2 regions of the Micromonospora pisi genome follow, and region 2 is predicted to be linked to the other one. Evidence: riboswitches for the same ligand, from Rfam matches in the RefSeq annotation. Region 2 holds a riboswitch; the other holds the start of a gene.
The links. Region 2 has a riboswitch for S-adenosylmethionine ahead of BDK92_RS15800 (aminotransferase class V-fold PLP-dependent enzyme). Riboswitches for the same ligand answer to the same signal wherever they lie in the genome.

Region 1: another riboswitch for S-adenosylmethionine. It lies ahead of BDK92_RS02740 (ABC transporter substrate-binding protein); the one in region 2 lies ahead of BDK92_RS15800 (aminotransferase class V-fold PLP-dependent enzyme).

The regions. Positions count from the first base shown of each region.
Region 1 is NZ_RBKT01000001.1:655,258-658,950, forward strand. It holds gene BDK92_RS02735 (amino acid ABC transporter permease) at 1-397, opposite strand, end outside; gene BDK92_RS02740 (ABC transporter substrate-binding protein) at 439-1,320, opposite strand; SAM riboswitch class I at 1,581-1,671, opposite strand; gene BDK92_RS02745 (ribosomal protein bL36) at 1,791-1,976, shown strand; gene BDK92_RS02750 (hypothetical protein) at 2,075-2,614, shown strand; gene BDK92_RS02755 (glutamate-cysteine ligase family protein) at 2,823-3,693, shown strand, end outside.
Region 2 is NZ_RBKT01000001.1:3,766,974-3,770,666, reverse strand. It holds gene BDK92_RS15810 (HD domain-containing protein) at 1-28, opposite strand, end outside; gene BDK92_RS15805 (FUSC family protein) at 104-1,309, shown strand; gene BDK92_RS15800 (aminotransferase class V-fold PLP-dependent enzyme) at 1,324-2,613, opposite strand; SAM riboswitch class IV at 2,660-2,778, opposite strand; gene BDK92_RS15795 (PrsW family intramembrane metalloprotease) at 2,890-3,693, shown strand, end outside.

The sequences.
Region 1 (3,693 bases), 3.1 Mb from region 2:
CCAGTTGGCTGGCCTCGACGCTCTGGATGCCGGAGCGGAAGATCTCACCGATGTACGCGGCCGCGATCAGCGACAACGCGAGGATGCCCAACGGGTACGGGTTCGGTCCCCACCAGGCCATGCCGAGCGGCGCGAGCCCCACGCCGATGAGCAGGATGGTGACGGCTGCCGGCAGGCCCCGGAACACGTCCGTGTAGACCCGCGCGGGCCAACGCAGCCAACGGGTCCGAGCCAGGCCGGCGACGGCGAGCAGCATCCCGAGCAGGGTGCCCAGGACCGCCGAGACGACCGCCAGCAGCAGCGTGTTCCGGAGGCCGATCGTGAGCATCTCGGGTAGGGCTTCGCGCATCGACCCCAGGTCGAAGAACGTCTCCCAGAGCGTCTTGAGGGTATCCATCGCCTTACCTGTCTCGGACCCGTTGGGCGTTCACCGGTCGGTCAGGCCGACGGAGTGGCTGCGGGGGTGGCCGACGGGCCGGCCTTGACCGGCGGGAACGCAACCGCACCGCTGCCGGGCTTGAAGGTGTCCGGGACCGGACGGCCGGGGTAGTACTGCTCCTGGAGCCGGGTCCAGGTGCCGTCCTCGATCACCTGGTCCAGGCCCTTGTTCAGCAGTTCCCGCAGCGCGTCGTTCCCCTTGGCCACCACGTACGCGGTCGGCGCGGAACTGAGCTGCTTCTCCACCAGGACGATCTTGCCGCTGCTCTCCTGTGCGGACTTCTCACCGATCTCGGCCGGCGAGATCCAGGCGTCCGCGGTCTTCGCCTTGAGCTGGTTGATCGCACCGTTGTAGTCGGGCACGCGTACCGGGTCGAGACCCTCCTTGGTGGCGTAGTCGTCCTGCACGGTCCCCTGCACCACCACCACGCGGGCGCCCTTGAGCTGGTCGAAGCCCTTGATCGGCGAGCCGGCCGGTACGTCGAGACCGAAGTAGCCGAAGTCGTACCCGTTGCCGAAGTCGACGGTCTTCTTGCGCGCCTCGGTGATGGTGACCGACGAGCTGCCGACGTCGAACTTGTGGTTGTTGACCTGGGCGAGCAGCGCCGAGAACTCGGTGCCGACGAATTCGACCTTCAACCCGACCTTGCCGGCGACAGCGGTCAGCAGGTCGTTGTCGAAGCCGGTGAACCGGCCGTCCTTGAGGTAGACGTTCGGCGGGGCGTCGCTCAGTGTTCCCACCCGCAGGGTTCCGGGCCGCAGCAGGTCGTACGGGTTGTCGGCGGAGTCGGCGGCGGAAGAGCCGCAGGCGGCGGCGACGCCCAGCAGTGCGATGGCGGCGAGACCGGAGAGCAGGCGGTTGAACGGACGGGTAGAGCGCATGCGGATACTCCAACTTCAATCACAAATGGCGGCACCCGGAATGGGAACCGGGGCACGACGGAATAAGGCATGGCCAATCGAGCGCCGTGCCCAGAAAATTGCGGAATTGCCGGCGGATCAGACCCGTCGGTGGAGGTGGTCAGCCGTGGCCACGACAGAGCATCGTGCTCGTACGGCAGAGGTCGATATGCCGGCGGCACCAGTGCCAGACGGCGTGCGGGGTGCCGAAACGGGCGGCGCGTGGTCCACGCATGGAACAACCTCCATCGGTCCTGGCGGTAGCACCCGCACCCGTTAGGGGGGTTGCTGCGATATCGACGAGCCAGGTCTCTCAATCGCTCTGGATGGGCTGCGTCAGCCTACTCAATCCACTGCGGGCAATTCCAGTCGGATACCGCCACGACGCCTGTGGCGCTCGCCACCACCCATTCCGACTCATCGGTGGCCGGGCGGAGGACGGGGGAATCCGGATGGCCACGACAGCGTTGTTGACCACGGAACGACTGGAAAGCAACCTGAAGCCGGAGGAGATCATGAAGGTTCGTAGTTCGCTACGCGCACTGAAGCAGCGGCCGGGTTCGGTGGTCGTACGTCGGCACGGCAAGGTGCTGGTCGTCAACCGCACCAACCCGCAATGGAAGTCCCGCCAGGGCTGACGCCCGGGGGAATGTTCCGGCACGGCTGGGGTAGGCGACCTCCGTGCCGGGAACGGATGACGGGCCCGACCAGGAACGAACGGGACGGGGTGGGGCTCATGTCGCGGCACGGGACACGGCGCGACGGCCCGGGCGGGCGCTCGGGCCCACTCAGCCGACTGACCGACGGGCTCCTGGCCGGCGCCGTGGCCACGCTCGCCCGCGAGCTGGTCAGCAACCTGGACGTGGCGGTACGGGCCCGGCCGATGAGCGACACCCACCAGCGCGCGGTGCAACGACTGGCCGAGGTGACGCGGGTGAGTCTCGGTCCCGAGGAACGGGCCGCCGATCGCCGGGCCGGCCTCGGCCCGGTGCTCGGCTACGTCAACGGGGTGTTGACCGTGGCGGTTTTCGCCGCGGCCACCTTCTGGTGGCGTCCGCCGGCGCCGGTGGCGGCGGGCATCGTCGCGATCGGCGGAATGCTGGTCGCGGACGGGCAACTTGCCGCCCTGGGAGTGACGAACCCCCGCCGCTGGCGGGCACAGGACTGGCTGGAGGACGCCGTCCCGTACCTCGCCTACAGCCTCACCGCCGTCGCTGCCCTGGACAGGATGGATACGCTGCGGCGGGCGGGACGAAGCCCGGGACGACCGCGCTGACCGCCCGTTCACCGGGTCACACCGAGTGTTCACCGGCCGTTGGGCCGAGGCGATCTGGACACCCCGCCCGACCGACCCGCTAATGGAGATCACCTCCAGTCGCTGGGCTTCCAGATCGGCCGGAGTCATCCCATGTCGCCACAGAACCTTCGTGTCCTGCGACCGCTCGCGGCCGGACACCGGGATCCCGCACCCATCGGAGTCCATAGTGGACGTCGCGGTCCTCACGGAGGCTACAGCCACCGCCTACGTCGCCGCCGCCGGTTACCGGGTCGGCCCGGTCGGCCGGGTCGGCGTGGAACTCGAGTACGTCGTGCGGGACCCGGCGTACCCGCTCGACCGGCCCACCGCCGACCGCCTGTACGCGGCTCTCGGCCACCTGGGCGATCCGTTGCCCGGCGGCAGCCGGATCACCGTCGAGCCCGGTGGTCAGCTCGAACTCTCCTCCGCCGTCGGCGTCGATCTGGCCGCCTGCGTCACGGATGTGGCCGGCGACCTGGAACTGGTCCGCGCCGCGCTCGCCGCCCACAACCTGGTGCTGGACGGCACGGCCCTCGACACGATCCGGGCGCCACGGCTCATCACCACGCATCCGCGTTACCTCGCCCTGGCGGCGTACCACGACCGATCGGGTCCCGGCGGTCGCACCGTCATGTGCAACACGGCCTCCGTGCAGGTGTGCGTCGACGCCGGGGACGAGTCCGACGACTGGAGCGCGTACGACCGCCGCTGGCGGCTCGCGAACGCGATCGGCCCGGTGCTGCTCGCCTCGTTCGCCAACTCGCCCCACGTCACCCGTTCCGGCACCCGCTGGGTCTCCTACCGGCAGGCACTGCGGTTCAGCACCGACGCCAGCCGGACCCGCGCGCCGCGTACCCGTACCGAGCCGCGTAGCGCCTGGGCGCGGTACGCGCTCGACGCCCGGGTCGCGCTGATCGCCGAACCCGAGCCGATGCCGTGGCTGGCCCCGACGGGCCTGACCATGCGGGACTGGTTGCGCGGCCACGGTCCGCGCCCGGTCACCCTCGACGACCTGGAGCGTCACCTCGCCACCCTGGTACCGCCGATCCGACCCCGCG
Region 2 (3,693 bases):
CGCACCAGCGCCTGACCAGGCCGGTCACCGACTCGGCTCCGAATCGGCCGGAATCCGCGCCCCTGGGCAGGATTGCGCCCGAGTCTCCCGGGTAGTCCCGGCCATGGAGTCCGCCCGGAACAAGGTCCGCTCAGCGGCCGACCTTGACAGTGAGCGGGTCAACCATGTGGTGAGCGAACTGAGCGAGCGTTCGAAGACCACGGTGCAGGACCGGGTCCAGGCCGTCCGGGCCAACTTCGTCCTCGCTCTCCAGGCCGGTGTGGCGGCGTTGCTGGCCTGGTTCGTCTCGCACGACATCCTCGGCAACCCCGACCCGGTCTTCGCGCCGATCTCGGCGGTCGGCACCCTGGCCTCCTCACTCGGCCAGCGACTGCGCCGGACCATCGAGCTGATCCTCGGAGTCGCCGTCGGGATCGGGATCGGCGACCTGCTGGTCATCCTGGTCGGCCACGGCGCGTGGCAGCTCGGCGCGATCGTCACCCTCTCCATCATCGTCACCATCTTCCTCGGCGGCAGTGTCGCCGTGGTGACCCAGGCGGCGGCCACCGCGGTACTGCTGGTCGCGCTGCCGCCGAAGCCGATGATGGACCCCGAGTTTCCCCGGGTCGTGGACGCGCTCATCGGCGGCGGCGTGGGGCTGGCCGTGGTGGCGTTGCTGCTGCCGCTCAACCCGCTGCGGATCGTGGACCGGGCGGCCAGACCGGCGCTGGAGACCCTGGCCGAACAGCTGACCGTGACCGCGGACGCGCTGGCCGAGCGCGATCCCGGCCGGGCGCAGACCGCCCTGGAGCGGCTGCGCCGGGTGGAGGAGTACATGGACGGCCTCCAGGACGCGCTGGAGGGTGGCCGGGAGACGGCCACTCTCGCCCCTGCCCGGTGGAACCGGCGTCGGGCGCTGACCCGGTACGCGGAGAGCGCCGAGTACATCAACCACGCCGTACACAACAGCGGGGTGCTGGTACGGCGGGCGGTGACCACGCTGGAGGACGACGAGCCGATCCCGGCCGCGATGGCCTCCGCGGTACGTCAGCTCGCCGACGCGGTCCGGCTGCTGCACCAGGAACTCGGTGCCGGGTTGGAGCCGGAGGCGGCCAGGGAGCGGGTGCTCCGTGCGGTCAGCGCCGCCGGGCGGGCGTACAGCGAGGGGGTCGGGTTCTCCGGCAGCGTGGTGGTCGCCCAGGTCCGTACCACCGCCAGTGACGTGCTCCGGGCCACCGGGTTGGAGCGGACCGAGGCGAACCGGCTGGTCCGCCGGGCGGTGAGCCCGCAGGCCGCACCGACCCGTACCGCCCGCCCGGCGGCGCACTGACCATCCGGCTTCGGTCAGCCCAGGTCGGCCAGGGCGTCGAGCAGGCGGTCGACGTGGTCGGTGGTGCTGCCCAGGCCGATGCTCGCGCGCAACGCGGTCGGTGGCAGGTCGGTGCGACCGCTGCGGCCAGCCGCCTCGGTGAGCAGTCGCCGGGCGAGGGGGTGGGCGCAGAACAGGCCGTCGCGGAGCCCGATGCCGTGCCGCCGGGCGAGCTCGGTGGCGACGTCGGCGGAGTCCCGGCCGCCGACCACGAACGAGACGATGCCGACCCGGGGCGCGTCGGCCCCGAAGGTACGCAGCTCGACGACGTCCGGCAGGGCGTCGAGCCCGGTCCGCAACCGGGCCAGCAGCTCCTGCTCGCGGGTGTGCAGTTCGGCCCGGTCCGCCTCGTCGAGGGCGGTACAGACGGCGGCCAGGGCGACCGCGCCGAAGAGGTTCGGCGTGCCGGCCTCGTGTCGTGCGGGTCCGGTCGCCCAGCGCACGTCGTGGGTGGCGCTGCCGACGCCGACGGTGGCGCCACCGCCGAGCAGGTACGGCGCCGCCGCGTCGAGCCAGTCGGCCCGCCCGGCGAGCACCCCGGCGCCGAACGGGGCGTAGAGCTTGTGCCCGGAGACCGCCACGTAGTCGATGCCCGAGGCGGCGATGTCCACCGGTGCGTGCGGAGCGAGCTGGGCGGCGTCGACGGCGATCCGGGCGCCGTGGCGGTGGGCCATCGCGGCGAGTTCCTCCACCGGCCAGCGTTCCCCGGTGACGTTGCTGGCACCGGTGACCGCGACCAGGATCGGGGCGGCCCGGTCGCTGTCGCGGCGCAGTTCCCGCAGCGCCTCGGCGAGTCCCCGGATCGCCGCGTCGGGTGAGTCGGGGACCGGCAGTCGTACCGTGTTCGGCCAGGGCAGCAGGTTGGCGTGGTGTTCGCCGCCGAAGGTGACCACCGTGGTCCCGGCCGGTACGGCGCGGGCCAGCAGGTTGAGGGCGTCGGTGGTGTTGCGGGTGAAGATCACCTCGTCCTCGGCCCGGGTGCCGAGGAAGTCGCCGATCGTCTGCCGGGCCCGCTCGTAGGCGAGGGTGCTCCGCTGCGACAGGCTCCCGGCGCCCCGGTGCACGCTGCCGTACCAGGGCAGCAGTTCGGCCACCGCGTCGGCCGCGACGCGGGCGCACGGCGCGGTGGCCGCGTAGTCGAGGTTGACCAGGTCGGGGACGCCGAGCACGTCGAGCGGTCCGGCGGCGTGGTCGGCCGGCGTGGTCGGCCGGGGCGGTGCCGGCGACTCGGCGGGCGAGGAGACGGCTACGAGAGCGGAACGCATGGGTACGACCTCCGGCAGTCCGGGGACCCCGGTTGCTGAGGGTTGGGGCCCGCGCTTGCCCAGCACACGGATCGGGCTGGGCCCGGTCATCACCCAGGGCACCCCACCGCGAACTCGACGAGGGTTGCCGGCCAGCAAGCTGGGGCTTCGTTCACCGCTTCGACCTGGTCCGGCGGTTGCCGGCCGTTGGTCGTGGCGGTGGGCGTTGGTCGCTGGCACTCGTGACCTGATCGGCAGCATATCCGCCCCGGATGCGGTCCGGGTAGTGGGTCGCGGATGGCTACGCTGGGCGGCATGGCCGACACCCCGCCCGGTGGCACTCCCCAGCCGCCGCTGATTCCGCCTCCCGCGCCGAACGGGGCGGCCGGCACCGTGTCGCCACCGGTGGCGAAGATCACCAGCCGGGGGTCGACCTGGCGGCGGGTGCTGGTGTGGGCCGTGGTGATCCTGCTGATCGCCGGCTGCGCGGTCTTCATGGCGATCAGGCTCGGTGACAGTCTCGGCCTCCAGGCATTTCTCATCGGCCTGGCCGCGGCGATCCTGCCAGTGCCGGTGCTGATCGCCTGCTTCCTCTGGCTCGACCGGTACGAGCCCGAGCCGATGCTCTTCCTCGGCCTCAGTTTCGCCTGGGGTGCCTTTGTCGCCACCGCCGCCTCGTTGCAGGTCAACGAGCTCACCGCGGAGCAGTTCGCCCGTTGGGGGTTGCCCGACTCGCTGGTGGCGGTGCTCGGCGCACCCTTCATCGAGGAACTGACGAAGGCGCTGGGTCCGCTCCTGCTGCTGCTGCTGTTCCGCCGCGAGTGGTCCGGCATCACCGACGGAATCGTCTACTGCGGACTCTCGGCGGTCGGCTTCGCCATGGTGGAGAACATCCTCTACCTCGGCGGGTACGGCTACGCCGCCGGCGCCGACCAGTACGGTCCGGCGACCGGGGTGCAGAACGTCTTCGCGATCTTCATCGTGCGTATCCTGCTCACCGGCTTCGCCCACCCGCTCTTCACCTCGATGACCGGGATCGGTCTGGGTATCGCGGCCCGTAGCGCGGACAAGCGGATCCGGGTCTTCGCCCCGCTGGCGGGA